DNA from 4 places in the Alteromonas sp. I10 genome. Region 4 is predicted to be linked to each of the others. Evidence: predicted binding sites of a transcription regulator. Region 4 holds the regulator's gene; each other region holds the start of a gene.
The links. The regulator LexA, encoded in region 4, represses DNA repair genes until DNA is damaged. The targets are predictions, from matches to a motif close to TACTGTATNNNNATACAGTA.

Region 1: the regulator LexA is predicted to act here: its motif matches at 2,179-2,198, upstream of BZA03_RS11515 (YebG family protein).
Region 2: the regulator LexA is predicted to act here: its motif matches at 1,942-1,961, upstream of BZA03_RS10105 (putative DNA modification/repair radical SAM protein).
Region 3: the regulator LexA is predicted to act here: its motif matches at 2,425-2,444, upstream of recN (DNA repair protein RecN).

The regions. Positions count from the first base shown of each region.
Region 1 is NZ_QJJN01000005.1:101,606-105,824, forward strand. Features, by position in the region: gene BZA03_RS11495 (efflux RND transporter permease subunit) at 1-418, opposite strand, end outside; gene rplI (50S ribosomal protein L9) at 878-1,330, opposite strand; gene rpsR (30S ribosomal protein S18) at 1,357-1,584, opposite strand; gene rpsF (30S ribosomal protein S6) at 1,596-1,997, opposite strand; gene BZA03_RS11515 (YebG family protein) at 2,244-2,531, shown strand; gene BZA03_RS11520 (ABC transporter ATP-binding protein) at 2,754-3,557, shown strand; gene BZA03_RS11525 (ABC transporter permease) at 3,557-4,219, shown strand, end outside.
Region 2 is NZ_QJJN01000004.1:250,966-255,184, forward strand. Features, by position in the region: gene BZA03_RS10100 (TIGR03915 family putative DNA repair protein) at 1-586, opposite strand, end outside; gene BZA03_RS10105 (putative DNA modification/repair radical SAM protein) at 603-1,844, opposite strand; gene BZA03_RS10110 (hypothetical protein) at 2,308-2,685, shown strand; gene BZA03_RS10115 (5'-methylthioadenosine/S-adenosylhomocysteine nucleosidase) at 2,763-3,671, opposite strand; gene pyk (pyruvate kinase) at 3,867-4,219, opposite strand, start outside.
Region 3 is NZ_QJJN01000001.1:539,499-543,717, reverse strand. Features, by position in the region: gene BZA03_RS02365 (fatty acid cis/trans isomerase) at 1-348, shown strand, start outside; gene nadK (NAD(+) kinase) at 439-1,314, shown strand; gene dps (DNA starvation/stationary phase protection protein Dps) at 1,574-2,083, shown strand; gene recN (DNA repair protein RecN) at 2,486-4,171, shown strand.
Region 4 is NZ_QJJN01000012.1:39,969-44,187, reverse strand. Features, by position in the region: gene BZA03_RS18895 (diguanylate cyclase) at 1-2,159, shown strand, start outside; gene lexA (transcriptional repressor LexA) at 2,267-2,893, shown strand; gene coxB (cytochrome c oxidase subunit II) at 3,476-4,219, shown strand, end outside.

The DNA.
Region 1 (4,219 bases), on a different contig from region 4:
TCAAAGCGGGGGCGTCTCCCCCACTTCCAGCAAGCATAATATTAGGGGACAAGGCATCGCGAGGTAGTGGCGGTACGCGATTCATGCGGCTAATCACTTCAATGAGCGTTTTCTGCATGTCCGTATCTAAACCAAACTCTAGATTAATCCACGCATTACCTTGGTTTGCCCATGCATTCATCGACTCAAGGCCAGGGATCCCTTGCAGCACTTCCTCTTGAGGTTCAATGATCTCCGACTCAATTTCTTGGGGCGACGCAGCGCGCCACGAGGTCTGGATGTTAATATTCGGTCTTTCAATGTCAGGAAACAGCTGTACCGGTAAATTAAACAGGCTATATAGCCCTAAAAATACCAGTAGCGTTATTCCGATACCTACCCCAGTCGCGTTTTTTATTGCTTGCTTAGTGATGTCCATAATATGGCACTTATGCTTTTTATTGTTTGGTTTACTATAGGTCGCAGGAATGACAGAAAAAGTTTAAAGCCATGACACTAAGAATTTCAGCGATTATTAACATTTTGTTTAAATACCGTTTAAAAAACGTTATTTATCGCAGGTGAGTGGACCTCAAAAATACGCCATTTGTCGGCGCTGGACATATTTGCTTACACCCATCGTTAATTAGGCGTCGCGACGTGGAGTGAGGGTAGGGATATTTTAAACTCGCCCTTCGGGAAGGTCTGGCAAGCTTCACTCTGGGAATTTGAAAAGCAACGGCCATTCCTGCATTCCCACGCTTTGTTAGGAAACTTGCCAGCGCCTTCTGGGTGGGCAATCATCTATGCGGATTGGTATTGGTCTTTAAGTATCGAATAAAAATTTAGAGCAAAAAAAAGCCGCTCTAGGAGCGGCTTTTTTCAAATACGTCAGCGATTACGCTTCAGCAATGATGATCACTTTGATTGAAGTGATAACGTCAGAGTGAAGTTGTAAGTCGATGTCATACTCACCAGTCTCACGAAGAGTACCAGTAGGTAGTTTAACTTCTGCTTTTTGTACTTCAACGCCAGCTGCAGTGATTGCATCAGCGATGTCACGAGTACCAACAGAGCCAAATAGTTTACCTTCGTCACCAGCAGGAGCTGCGATTGTAACTTCAGCAAGCTCAGCAACTTTTTCAGCGCGTGCGTTAGCAGCAGCTAGTTGCTCAGCAATTTTCGCTTCAAGTTCAGCACGACGTGCTTCGAACTTTTCAACGTTGTCTTTAGTTGCAGGAACCGCTTTACCCTGTGGGAAAAGGAAGTTACGAGCGTAACCAGACTTAACAGTCACTTGGTCGCCCAGGCCGCCAAGGTTGGCGATTTTATCTAGTAGGATGATATTCATCTTAGCTAACCCTTATATTCGCCAAATTACTTGTGTGAATCAGTGTACGGAAGCAACGCAAGGAAACGTGCGCGCTTGATCGCAGAAGACAGCTGACGCTGATATTTTGCGCTTGTACCAGTAATACGGCTAGGGACAATTTTACCGCTCTCAGTGATGTAGTTCTTAAGAGTAGCGATATCTTTGTAATCAATCTCAGTCACACCTTCTGCAGTGAAACGGCAGAACTTACGACGTCTGAAAAAACGAGCCATGGGTGATCTCCTTAAGCGTTGTCTTCAGTGGTTTCAGTTTTCTTTTCCGCGCGATCTTGGCGAGGAGCAGAATCGTCACGACGCTCACGACGAGGCTCTTCTTTCATCATTGGAGAAGGCTCAGTCACAGCAGTCTTAGTGCGCATAACCATGTTACGTAGGATCACGTCGTTGAAACGGAAAGCATTTTCCAATTCATCAACAGCTTCTGCAGACGCTTCAGCATTGATTAGTACGTAGTGGGCTTTGTGCAGCTTTTCAATTGGGTAAGCCAGTTGACGACGGCCCCAATCTTCTAAACGATGAATCTGACCACCGTCTTGCTTTAGGATTGTGGTATAACGCTCGATCATACCAGGTACTTGTTCACTCTGATCAGGGTGAACCATAAATACGATTTCGTAATGACGCATTATAGCTCCTTACGGTTGTAGCCTCGACAGTACAGCCGACTGTATGGAGACAAGGAACGAATTGGGATGGCTGTAAGGGCGCGCATTATACGCAGCAGTTACTAATTGCACAAGCATTAATCACCTTTAGAACAATCATTTGCCCTTTCCCCAAACACTACGCGCAGACATTTAATCAAAATACTGTTTATTTATACAGTAAAATACTGTACAGTTTTTGTGTCTTTAATAAACAGGGGACCTACCATGGCCATTACCACACAGTATGTTGTTACGCACAAAGGGGTAGAAAAATTGGTAACTACCGACAAAAAAGAAGCCGATCAGTATGACAAAATGCTCGATGCAGCAGATAACCTTGCTGACTACATTCATGCGAAGGGCATTAAGCTAGACGATAGCGTAGTGGAAGAGCTCACCATTATGCTGTCTAAAAACAAAGATAAAATCAGTAAGATTTTCAAAGGCGCAACCGCAGAAAGCGTATTAGAAGATGAAAGTGCAGAAGTGGTAAAGCTACAAGCTAACGGCTGATAATTTAGGCGCGCCTCTCTTTTGCGTCGTTATGATGAGCAATTAATAAGAGCAATTGCCGCTTTAGGCTGATGAGATCTGATAGCATAGCTATACGCAAAAATGTTATTTGATAACATTACCTCAACGCGGCAATGTGTTTTCTCTGGTTTTTAACTGGGTGAACAGACGTGTCGCTTTTGCTAATGTGAACATAAGACGTAAATACAGGTCGGGCTTAGCGTGAATACCATCAATAAAAAAAATAGCACTCACTCCCAGCGCAACGCAGTGTCTGAAGAGCACAACGCAGTGAATAAAGAGCGTAACACAGCGATTGAAGTTAGCAATTTACAGTTTTCGTACACCAAAGAAAGCCCCCCCATCATTGACATTAAAGCGTGGCAAGTTTCGCAAGGTGAGCACGTTTTTCTCTCAGGGCCTTCGGGTAGCGGAAAGAGCACATTGCTCAATTTGCTGTGCGGAACATTAACTCCAACTCAGGGCGACATTGCCTTATTAGCGCAGCCTTTCTCCGCATTATCGAATCGACAGCGGGACAAGTTTAGAGCACGCAATATCGGCGTTGTTTTTCAACAATTTAATCTTATTCCCTACCTTTCTGTGGCACAGAACATTAATGCGGCGGTGTATTTTGCAAGTACAAACGTCAGCAAGACAGCATCAGACGCAAAGCTTCGTCATTTACTGGACAAGCTACAGCTGCCTTCTCACGTGCTGCATGCGAAAGCTGACGCATTGAGTATTGGTCAGCAGCAGCGCGTTGCCATTGCCAGAGCACTGATTAACGACCCACAATTATTAATTGTCGATGAACCTACCTCTGCCCTAGATACCGATGCCAGAGATAGTTTTATGTCGCTGCTAAAAGACGTTGCAGGTGAAAGCACCATGATTTTTGTTAGTCACGATAAAGCCATGGAGAGTTATTTCGACCGCCACTGCAGCATGAGTGAATTAAGCCCAAGTACAAACCACATAAAAACGCGAGGCGATGAGGCCCCAAAAGCACAGGAGCGTGCGTAATGCTAAGTACCATTGCTATTGAAAGCTTAAAGCGCAGGAAAACAACGGCAATCCTCACACTTTTAAGCATTACCATCAGCATTAGTTTACTTTTGTGCGTGGACATTATTCGCACCCAAGTTAAAACCAGTTTTACGCGCACCGTTTCTGGTGTTGATCTTATTGTTGGCGCACCAAGTGGACAGCTTAATTTACTCCTGTCATCAGTGTTTAATATAGGCACTCCCACCAAAGGTATTGAATATAAAAGTATTGCTGCGCTTCAATCTAACAAGCAGGTATCGTGGCTTATCCCACTATCTTTGGGTGATACCCACAGAGGTTTTAGAGTAGTAGGTACGACCAACAGCTTTTTCGATCACTTTAAATACGGTGATATGCAATCACTTGAAATGGCAGAAGGCTCGGCATTTACGCAGCCATTGTCTACCGTTGTTGGCGCAGACATCGCCAAATCATTGGGGTACAAGGTAGGGGATAAGATTATTATTTCCCATGGTCTGGGTAGCGTATCGTTCAACAACCATGACGATCACCCTTTCACTATCTCAGGCATAGTTAAGAAAACCGGTACGCCCGTAGATAAAGCCGTATACGTTACCCTACAGGGACTTGAAGAAGCCCACACAGGACCTAAACTTTCGCCCACCTCAATGTTAGGC
Region 2 (4,219 bases), on a different contig from region 4:
TACTAGGGTCAGGATTATCTTCCAAAACAAGTGTTTTAGTATTCCAATGCGCAGCTCGATAAGGGGTAAGTATTGACCAACACATATTTTTAAAACGAGTCTGAAAAAAATCGAGCTTCATCTCCAAGCTGAAGTGTTCTGGTTCATACCACGCAATAAAATGCTCTTGTCCGTCAAGTACGACTTCTCGAAATCTCAAAAAAGCACTTATCTTATATGCATCGCGTTTTACTGCTTTAGCCAGCATGTTGAGACGCAACACATCTTCGTCAGTTTTTAAGTGAATAAGGTTTCTGTTTTCGAAAACTACTCGCCATAAAACGCGGTAACATAAAGCGAAACGATCGGGGGCTTGGTGGCATAACGCATACTTCAACAGCGTTAAAACTGATCTGGGAATTCTGTAATTCGTTTGGCTTTCACCAATAGCGTTGGCCGAATCGGTCACGGCAAACAAGTCGTCTTGGTTAGATTGCGAAGTTTGCCATGTAACGTTCTCCGGAGGTATGTGTTGGGCTAGACATTCTCTCGATGCTTTTCGCCATTCGTCGTATCCGGGCACTGATGAAATTGTTACTTTTTTCATTGTGGTACCAATTAGATTAAGCGCTGAACAATTCAAACTGTTTTGGTTGTTTAAATTGCTGTTCAAAGTTACTGCTATCGAGCAAATGGATAGCGGGGGAATAATCACTAACAGTAATGAACGGTTTTAATTTTTGTAAGGGTAAACGCATTTTTGTGAGATCGAACCAGCTAAGCTTTGTGTAACGTCGAATAGCCAGAATTTTTTGTACTGTGCGTGCTCCCAGTCCAGGAACTCGCAATAAAAGTAGCTTGTCAGCTTTGTTTAAATCGATGGGAAATATGTGGCGATTGCGTAGCGCCCACGCAAGCTTGGGGTCGTGCTCCATATCTAGCATGTCGTTATGTACGATTTCATCTAAACCAAATCCATAAAAGCGCAGGAGCCAATCGGCCTGATAAAGTCGGTGTTCACGGATAAGTGGCGCCGGTTTAAGAGGCAAGACTTCAGACGCATCTGGGATGGGCGAAAATGCAGAATAGTAAACGCGCCGCAATTTTTGTTGACCATACAGTTTGACACTCGTGCCAAGGATAACTTTATCATTTGAGTCATCGGCTCCTATGATCATCTGAGTGGACTGTCCGCCAGGAGCAAAGCGAGGTGGGCGTTTACCCGAGTAGGTTTTATCTACTTTGTGTTCATTTATTTTGTCTTTCAATGTATTCATTGAACCGTGAATTTCAGCAAGGTCTTTTTCCGGGGCGTATTTGTTCAACGAATTTTGTGTCGGCATTTCGATGTTTATACTTAGCCTATCGGCATATAAGCCAGCTTCAGCCTGTAGTTCAGGAGATGCATTCGGAATGGTCTTAAGATGAATGTATCCTTTAAATCCGTGTTCAATGCGAAGAGACTTCGCGATGCGTACCATGCTCTCCATAGTCAGGTCAGGAGAGCCGACAATACCGGAACTTAAAAATAATCCCTCAATGTAGTTACGCTTATAAAAATTAAGCGTTAAATCAACCGTTTCTTTAACGGTAAAACGCGCTCGTTGAACGTTGCTAGACACCCTATTGATGCAGTAATGGCAATCGTATATGCAATAGTTGGTCATTAGGATCTTAAGTAATGATACGCATCGACCATCAGGGGTAAAGCTGTGACATATCCCTGACCCTCCTGTGAGCGAACCTATTCCTGTTTTGTCAGTTTTACCTGCTTTTCGTTTACCGGCGGAGCCACTTGCGCAAGAAGCGTCATACTTAGCGGCATCTGAAAGAATTTCGAGTTTTTGAATGAGTTTGTCATGCATCGCAAATGGTCACTTTCTCTAGGCAAATGTACGTGGTAGACGGTCTGAAAAAAACAAGATTCCATACCAGTACTTTGCTTGTTGTGGTATATCTCAATACTGTATGAGTGTACAGCATTGAGGGGAGTGAGTTTATTAAATCTGAAAGGAAAATTTTATCTTGCTGTGTGTAGAAAGTACCTTATACAACTTTAGTATAAGTTTTGGGTTGGTCTAAGCTGCTGAAAAATAAAGATTAACTATATGGTGCGGAAGGTGCATATGGTTAAGTAGATATGAGTGAATTACTTGATGTATTGAATAGACGAAAGTTTGTATTGTCAGGCAGAAAACATCTGCTGCAACGTGAAAGCTAGAAACTTAAAAAGTCGAATGACTCAATACGTTGGTGATAAATAGTTTTAATTAAGTGGATTGTAGCGAGCTTATCGATACAAGTGCAAAATCGTTCAAGGAGTGGGGCATGAACTTTTTAAAGTGGGTTTATTCAGGCTTAGTGGTATCAGCAATCATTGTTATAGTCGGTGTAATTGGGCAAGGAAAGCTATCCGTAAGCCAGGCATCTGCTGATGACGAACAGCGCCCCGTTCACATGGATATTCAAAAAGTACAGCGAAACTTCTCATTGGTAGAATTTGATTTGTCGAAAAAGGCACATCTATTGAGAAAAACGCGTCTAGAGCACTACATTGCACAGGCTAAGCAAGCCGATTTAAGAGGTTGGAAATTTAAGCGTGATGAGTTTGTTGAGCGCGCCGAAAATATTCTAAATCACCATCTTACTCAATACGCGAATGATGTTAGTCAAGATGCGGAAACTTATACCGCTCAAGCAATCTAATACAAAGGCTATACATGAAAACGCGCCTTACATTCTTACAATGTAGGGCGCGTTTTTCGTTTGAGTGTTTTCCAAATTTATTCCGACAGCGCAGAAATATAAGCTCTTACCACTTTTTCAACAAAGGCCTGACAATCTTTGGCCGTGGTTGGGTCATATTCACCATGGTTGGTAATGTTGTTCGACAATACGCGAATACCTAAAAAGGGAACGTGGTAGGCATGTGCAATCTGCGCTGCAGAAGCGGTTTCCATTTCTTCCACACTCGTTCCCATATTCTTATGAAGCCATGCTATTCGATCTAACTCGTTATTCCAAAAGTTACCGCTGCCAATCGTACCTTTAACGACGTTCCCGCGTTTGTACTGCTTGGATAGCGATAGAGCTAGGTTGATGAGCTGTTTGTCTCCTAAATAAAAACGCAACTTTTCTGCGTCTTTAGCGCTACTTCCTTCTCCCGCGCTGCCTTCTGACGCCATAAGATCCATCGGTAGCCAATTAAACGGATGAGAACCTTCTCCTTGAGCCAGCTTGGGCGTTTTAAAGTTGGATGCATTAATACTGCGTTCGCCAAGAACAATATCACCAACTTTTAAGGAAGGATCGTGGCCACCTGATGTTCCCTGATTGATGATAAGGCGAGGGTGGTATCTCTCTATGCCAATAGCGGTGGCGGCCGCTGTATTTTCTAAACCCTTACCGGTTTTAGCTACCACAATGGGATACCCGTCTAGTGTCCCTTTATAGAATACCGCATTACCTGAATACTCTGTTGTAGTGTTATCCAAAAGCGCAGCAAAGTATTCGGCTTCAATGGGCATGGGGCCTTGAATCATTATTGGCTGTAACGGAGCGTTCTGCGAAGCTACTTCTACACGCTTCATGGTGTGTACGTGCTGTGTATTTGCCCATACGCTATGAGTGAAAAGTGCCAAGAGCGTTATAATTGCTGAAAAACGTGTGTAGCGATTGAAAATGAGCTGCATTTCTATCCTTATTTTTGTCGTTGTTGTCCCGAGGAGTGTTAACGAATTCTCGTTGTTTGGTTGGATATGTTTTTTGTAATTTTGATACTGACTTAGTTGAGTGTTCTTATTATAAGCGTCAGCTTACCACTGCTTTAGTAAATTACAGGCAAAAAAAAGCGAAGCATTTGCTTCGCTTTAATAGTGTATTCGTTGCTATTCGACTTCTACGATTTTAAGGGTATTGGTCGCGCCCACTTTTTCCATTTCATCGCCGTAAGTCAGGATGATACTGTCGCCGCTTTTTACTAACCCTTTTTCTTTAAGTGATGCAATGACATCGTACTTCAATTTGCCAGGTTCACTGTTTGAAGAGTCAAAGAAAACCGGCTTAACGCCGCGGCAAAGCGCCATCGTGTTAAGCGTTGATTCGTGACGAGACATCGCAATAATTGGCAGAGATGTAGTAATGCGAGACATTAACGTTGGTGTAGTTCCACTTTCAGTTAAACCTACAATCGCTTTAACACTTGGCAAGTGGTTCGCGGCGTAAACCGCAGACAGAGCAA
Region 3 (4,219 bases), on a different contig from region 4:
GATGTGTTCACTGCCCTTAGAAATAGCGCGCATTACAATGTAAATAGCCTATTTGAAGAAGAGGAAAACCGGGAGCCTTCTAAAGATTCAATCACGCTAGTTCATGGTTTGTTGGGCAGTTACCCTGACGCATTCTGGTATATCAATGCCTCAGAGATAGCGTCTTCGATTGAGAAGCTTAAATCCATTAAAAGCGAAGCCGATTACAAAGCCCTGCTCGACGATATTGGCATGCGCCGAACCAACCCTAATTTTTGGGCGTTTAGTGATAAATTAATGCAATGGTCTAGCGAGCGCTATCCTATTGAAGGCGGTCTTCTCGACTATAATCGGTTAGAAGATCGCTAAACCTTGCGCTGTGTGCCGTTTTACGCTTTTCTTTTGCAAAAAACCTGTGCTAATGTCCAACCATTGGAAATGAAAGGACATTAGCATTCCATGCCCTATCAAACCGTTGCTTTAATTGGAAAACCTCAGCACGCTGCAACCCACGACAGCCTGAACATTCTAGCCGAATATTTATTGGCAAAAGGCTGTAAATTATTGGTTGAGGAAAGTATTGCTGAAGAACTTGAAACCGAAAACTTCAAAAGCTGTAACCTTGTCACTATTGGCAAAGAGGCTGACCTTGCCGTTGTGGTAGGCGGTGACGGCAGCATGCTTGGTGCAGCACGTGTGCTCGCTCGCTTTGACATTCACGTTGTCGGTGTAAACCGCGGAAATCTCGGCTTTTTAACTGATATCCACCCCGATGATATTGTTCAACAACTTGACCTTATCTTTAACGGTGAATGCGTAGTAGAAGAGCGCTTCTTACTAGAAGTAGAAGTTTATCGACACGAAAAGCTTAAAAGTAACAACTCTGCTGTAAACGAAGTGGTGCTTCACCACGGAAAAGTTGCCCATATGATGGAATTTGAAATTTACATCGATGAGCAATTTGTATTCAGTCAGCGCAGCGACGGATTAATAGTAGCCACACCTACAGGTTCAACGGCTTACTCTTTATCAGCGGGCGGCCCTATTATTATGCCCAAGCTAGATGCACTTACGTTGGTACCCATGTTTCCTCACACACTGAGCAGCCGTCCAATCGTTGTTGATGCTGACAGTCAGGTATCGATGAAAGTATCAAAGGTTAATAGTGATTCGCTACAAGTGAGTTGCGATAGCCATATTGTTCTGCCGGTGCTACCTGGCGATGAAATTCGAATAAACAAAAGCGTAGACAAACTCCATCTTGTTCACCCTAAGGGCTACAGCTACTTCAATGTACTTCGTAAAAAGTTAGGTTGGGGTAGTAAGCTTTACTAACCTCCCTGCTCCATTTAGTTGATTCCATGTGCATTTATTACATAAGCCTGTAGCATTTTCTTGATTGCTACAGGCTTGAAAAATAAAGATTTTTTAATCTTCTCTAATTTCCTTAACGAAAACCAAGACTTATAGAAATATAAGTTTTCGGCATACCTGTTGCACCTATTACAACAAGTCGTCAGCACAAGGTCTTTGTTATTTGGCCTAAATGATGTTTCGCATCCCGCTGACTTATTTGCATTCAATAGGAGATATCATGAGTAACACCAATATCAAATTTACAGCCCCTGGAATGGATAACGATGCAGCTGCCAAAACAATCAAGGTATTGGATCAGCGATTGGTTGCACTATTAGATTTACAGTTAACGTTGAAGCACATTCATTGGAATGTAGTAGGACCAAATTTTATCGGTGTGCATGAAATGTTGGACCCGCAGGTAGATGCGGTACGCGAAATGACCGACACAATTGCAGAGCGAATTGCCACGTTAGGTGGCGTACCGAAAGGTACACCAAAAGCCATTGTTGAAGGTCGCAGCTGGAGCGATTATGAATTGGGTAAAGGTTTAGTACTTGACCACCTTAAGGCGCTGGATGCCGTATATGACGGTGTAAATGGTGACCATAGAAAAGCGTTAGAGCTTTTAGGTGAAATTGACCCAGTATCGGAAGATATGATTACCGGCCAACTTGCAGATTTAGAACAGTTCCAGTGGTTTGTGCGCGCGCACATTGAGTCTGGCAGCGGTGAACTTCAGCAATAATGTATAATTGCTGGTAAACCACATAGTCATTCGGATTACCTGCTATTTAATTGAAATTGAATTTTAAGGAGAGCTTACGCTCTCCTTTTTGCTATCAGGTTCTCTACTGCGTTGTGGAATTGTTTACCGCTTGCTTTTGAGTTATTCAGCTACTTAGCATTGAGCTAATTTACTACTGTATAACCACTGTAACGAACGCATCTAGCGCAGCCTATTATTAATGGGTTACTCATAACCACTCCTTTTTAAACGATCTATACAATATTGATTTCTTTAAACTTTTCACAATCCACTTTAATTTTTAAGTAAAATATTTACGACTTAACTTTACACAGAAAAAATACTGTATATATTATCAGTTACTGTATATATCATCATGTTCAACTTTTTTCGAGTGTGGTTATGTTAGCGCATCTTTCTATTTCAAATTTTGCTGTTGTAAAACAATTATCGGTTCAACTGGAAAACGGGTTGACTGCTATAACCGGCGAAACCGGTGCTGGTAAATCCATCGCCATTGATGCTTTAAGTTTGTGCTTAGGCGAGCGCGCCGACGCAAATGCGGTGCGAAAAGGTAGTGCAAAAGCGGAGATCATTGCTCACTTTTCTTTAAACGGCAATGTATTAGCTAAAGCCTTCCTCGATGAACATGAGCTCACCTCAGATGAAGATGAGAATAGCTGCTTTATTCGCAGAGTTATTTCAAAGGAAGGCCGTTCAAAAGCTTTTATCAACGGTATTCCCGCTTCACTTCAGCAGTTAAAAGGCTTAGGCCAGTTTTTGTTGGCCATTCACGGTCAAAATACTCACCTACAGTTGCTGAAAGAAGACCATCAAAGGGAATTAGTCGATGGTTACGCTAAGCACAACGACATATTAGTGCAAGTTAGAGAAACCTACTCTCTTTGGCGTGATAAGCAGCGCACGTTAAAGGCGCTTCAAGAACAAGCCCAGCAGCGCGAAGACAGAATTCAGCTGTTAACTTATCAGGTTCAAGAACTTGATGAATTCGCCATTGAAGAGGGTGAATTTGAAGAGTTAGAAATAGAGCACAAACGCCTGAGTAACGGGCAAAGCCTTTTAGAGCAAGCACAGACCAGCGTATACAATTTATATGAAAGCGATGAAGGCAACGCATTGTCAGTTATACAAAGCAGTATTGAACGTTTAGGCGAACTAGAGGCGCACGACGCTACTTTAACGCCAATCATTGCAATGCTTAATGATGCAGCAATTCAAGTAGAAGAAGCGGCAGGAGAGCTACGTAGCTACTGCGATCACTTAGAGATCGATCCACTTCGCTTACAGCAAGTTGAGGCGCGCTATGCGAAGGCGATGGAACTTGCCCGTAAACATACTGTGATGCCAGAAGGACTTTATCAGCATCACCAAGAGCTAGCCGCCGAATTCAATGCTTTATCGGAACAGGAAACACTGTTAGGTACGCTTGAAGGCGAAGTAGAAGAAGCACGAGCAACGTATTTAACCGCGACCAAAGCGCTTTCTGAGAGCAGGCAACGTGCTGCTGGTAAGCTAAGCGAAGATATTGAAGTGCAAATTCGCCAAATGAATATGCCCCACGCAAAAGTGGATATTCAGATTCAATACGACGAACTTAAGAAGCCGGTGAGCACAGGTCTAGATACCGTAGAATTTAAAGTGTCTACCAACCCTGGTCAAGATGCAGACAAATTAGAAAAAGTCGTATCAGGTGGTGAACTTTCTCGTATAGGACTGGCTATTCAGGTTATCGCGAGCGGCCATCACGCTAACCCTACTATGATTTTCGATGAAGTCGATACGGGCATTAGCGGCCCAACAGCATCAATCGTTGGCGGGCTTTTACGTAAATTAGGTAAACAATCGCAAGTAATGTGTGTTACCCATCTACCTCAAGTAGCGGCACAGGCACATAATCAATTGTTTGTTACCAAGCTTACCGACGGGGAAAGTACTGAAACCCAGATGTTGGCGTTGACGAAGCAAGACAGGATCGATGAGCTTGCAAGACTATTAGCCGGTGATAAAGTAACCAAATCGGCGCTAGCGAATGCAAAAGAACTGCTTAAAAGCGCAGCATCGAACTAAAATGCAGTTGATTGGTCATAGTTGTCAATGTAGCATGCCTTCGCGCTT
Region 4 (4,219 bases):
TCGTCGGAGAGTTTGAAGAAACCTTTAAAGCACACTACGGAACCACTCTTTCTAAAGTCACTCGTGAACATGCGTTTTGTAGTCACGTCGTTGAAGAGCGCGAGCAGGTGGTTGTTAGCAACGCGCAAGAAGATCCACGGTTTATGCATAATCCTCTCGTCACCGGAGAACCTCACATTTGTTTCTACGCAGGAACGCCGATCGAGATAAATGATCAGGTAATCGGTGCCGTATGTTTAATTGATACCGTGCCAAGAGAAATAGACGCAAAACACTTAGAAGTTTTAGAGAGAATAGGTGCTTTGGTTAGTCAACATATTTCGCTTTCAAGAGAACACGAAGCGCTTAAACGCGAGCATGGGCTTATTGAGAAGTCTCCTATTGTGTTGGCAACGTGGCGCTATGATACGTCGTTGAGGCTGGTGTATATCTCGAAAAATAGTGAGCGTGTATTGGGAGTTTCACCCCAAGATTTGCTCACTGGAACGGTGGCATTGAGTGAGGTGCTGTCTGAGGAGGCGGAGGGTGATTTTACCTTTGCTATGCAGGCCCACATGGAAGGTGTTGAAACGCACACCTGCCGTCTTCAGATAAGGACGCCAACGCGTACTATTTGGGTGAGCATGATATCAACGGCAAATTTTCGCGAAGACGGCATGTTGTACTCGGTTCAAGCATTTTTGTTTGACACTAGTGACCAAAAGTATGTGGAAGATAAGCTCAACAAAACCAATCAGCGGATGCGTTTATTACTCGAGGCTTCAGAGTTAGGAACATGGGACTGGAACTTGGCCGCCGATGTTAATCAAGTCAACAAGCGCTGGTGCGACATTGTTGGTCTTGAGTATGAATACTATGACAGTGGCTCCCGCTTTTTTAGACAGCTCATTCATCCCGCGGATTACGTCAAAGTTGAAAAGCAGCTCAACATGCATCTAATTGGTAAGAGCAAAGTCTTTAACACCACATTTCGCATGAAACACACTGATGGCTCTTGGGTTTGGGTTGAAAGTTATGGGAAAACCGTTGAGACAGATGCCCAAGGTAAGCCGGTTCGTATAGCAGGTATTCATAGAGATATAACGCAGCGAATGGAAAGCGAACTGCATGAGAGAAAGAAAACCCAGCTCCTTCAATTTATCAATAAAACCCGGGCATCATATCTGCAAAACAATGACTTGACGATGGCGTGTCAGTCCGTATTGGCCGAACTCATAGATATCTCAGATAGCCAGTTTGCCTTCGTCGGCCAAATGAAAGGAGACGGTAGCTCATCTAGACTTTTCATTCATGCGATTTCTGAAATTGTTTGGGATAACAGTAGCTTTTCTCAATATGCAGAATACAAAAAACGAAACCTCTACTTTAGTAACTTCGACAACCTTTTTGGAACCTCAATTTTAACGGGAGAAGTTACCATTAGTAATGCGCCAAACAGTCACCCTAATTCCAAAGGTGTTCCGCACGGTCATCCGCGCATTAGCCGATTTTTAGGCCTACCTATAAAAGTGAAAGATAAAGTAGTGGGAATGGTCGGTTTAGCGAATAAGTTTGATACCTACACTGACGAAGATGCTGAGTTTCTACAGCCCTTTTTAGATGCATTGGCTGGCTTGTTCTACGCAGTAGAGCTTGAGGAAGCCCGAGCCGTTGCTGAAGAGAAGCTTAGGCATTTGGCGATGACTGATTCTTTAACGGGCCTTTATAACCGACGCGCGTTCCTTGACGAGTGCATCTCATTTTCAAAACAACATTGTCGTGGATGTGTTGCTATCGTCGATATTGATCACTTCAAAAAAGTAAACGATACCTACGGTCACGATGCTGGAGATCAGGCGCTTATTGCTGTTGCGAGAAAAATAGCTAAACATAATCAAACGCCAAATGTCGTGGCTCGATTAGGAGGAGAAGAGTTTGCAATAGTCATGATAGGTGACAAGAAAGAAGAGATCCATAGGCAGCTAGAAGCACTGCGCATTGCTGTTGAAGAAGGAAGGGTGACCTACAAGACAGACACGATGAATTTATCGATCAGCATTGGCGCAACATTTATCAAAGACACCTTTGAGGCGGATTTCAGCGCCCTCTTATCGCTTGCTGACAAGGCGCTGTACAGAGCCAAGGAGCAGGGCAGAAACCAAGTCGTATGGGATGAATAATAGTATTAGTACGTGGCTAAAACTGATAGCAAAAGACGCGGCAAGTGCTTGTTATTTAGTTTTAGGTGTATATACTTACAGGAACTGTATGAACAGACAGGTCTTTTATGCGCCCACTCACAGCTCGACAAACCGAAGTTTTAGAACTTATTAAAACAACCATGTTAGAAACGGGAATGCCGCCTACTCGTGCGGAAATAGCCCGTCAGCTTGGCTTTCGTTCTGCTAATGCAGCAGAGGAACATTTGAAAGCATTGGCGCGTAAAGGCGTGATTGAAATTTTGCCTGGTACGTCTCGTGGCATTAAGCTCAATATCCCTCTTGATAACGACGCACAAGAAGAAGAAGGCCTACCGTTAATTGGGCGTGTTGCAGCTGGTGAGCCGATCTTGGCGCAAGAGCATGTTGAATCGCACTACAAAGTCGATCCTGCACTGTTTCAACCCCATGCCGACTTTTTGCTACGCGTTAACGGTATGAGCATGAAAGACATTGGTATTTTAGACGGTGACCTTCTCGCTGTTCATCGCACCACTGATGTACACAACGGTCAGGTGGTTGTGGCGCGTGTAGATGAAGACGTCACCGTAAAGCGTCTAGAGAAGCGCGGGCGTGAAGTATTGCTTCATGCTGAGAATGATGAGTTTGCACCAATAAAAGTTGATTTGGCGACTGAACATTTTGCGATAGAAGGTATTGCGGTGGGTGTGATCAGAAACGCTGACTGGATGTAGTATTTTAGCTTGTTTGTATAAAAGCGGCGCGTTAGCCGCTTTTTTTATGTCTTTTGTTCCTGTTTTTTTCTTCAATCTGCCAACTTAGGTTTTATCCTGCCCAGCAAACCTGTTGGTTTTCTGCGCGCTTATTTTTATCATTACTCACGTTATTCTTTCTATGAATGCTTCAAGTATTTTCCATTTTTTATTGTGAATTTTGTTTGAAATCGACATTGAGTCATCGATTACTTATTGATTTCTTAACTAGTTAGTCGAGCATTTACTTTAACCCCGTGTTCAAAATGCCTGTTTGATTCCAAGGGCATCCCACAGCAATCGCTTTCTCTTTTTTGCACTTGAAATCCCCGCGACCATTTTAGTAAATGATTAAAAATTAACCACTTCGTTAAATTTTTAATAGAAAAGACTAGACGGCACGACATTATTGCGCAATTCTTATACAGAGATTAACAAAATAATAACAACGACTCTAAATTTGTTTTACAAGTTGAGGTTATGGGTCAATCGTTCGCAAACCATTTGGTAGGGCATCGCGCAAATTAATCAGCGTCTTTGACCACGCCATTACGGAGGTGCTGAGTGAAACAACTAACGACCGTTTTCGCAAAATGGTGTTCTAGTATACCAATTTTGCTTTTTTCCCCTTTGCTTTTTGCGCAAGAAGCAAGCGAAGAAGCCTCTTCGCTTAATTTGAGACGCGGTGCTACCGACATCAGTGGGCAGGTATACGACCTCCATATGTTGATGTTCTTCATTTGTGTAGGTATCGCGGTTGTAGTTTTTGGCGTGATGTTCGCCTCAATGTATCTACATAGAAAGTCCCGTGGCGCCAAGCCAGCTAATTTTCACGAAAACGTGAAGGTCGAAATTGCTTGGACCGTTATTCCTTTCCTTATTCTTATTTTCATGGCGGTACCCGCAGCGAATACTCTAATTGCTATGGAAGACACGTCTGAGCCTGACATGACGGTGTTAGTAACAGGCTCTCAATGGAAATGGCACTACAAGTACATGGATAGCGATGTAGAGTTTTATTCTTTACTCGCCACTCAGCGCGAGCAAATAGAAAACAAATTTCAGAAAACAGATAACTACCTGCTGGAAGTCGACCGTCCCTTGGTTATTCCTACTGGGAAAAAAGTACGCTTTCTTATTACTTCTGACGACGTTATCCACTCTTGGTGGGTTCCTGACTTTGCCGTGAAAAAAGATGCCAACCCCGGCTTTATTAACGAGTCTTGGGCCAAGGTGAATGAGCCGGGTATTTATCGCGGACAGTGCGCAGAGCTTTGTGGTAAAGACCATGGCTATATGCCGGTTGTG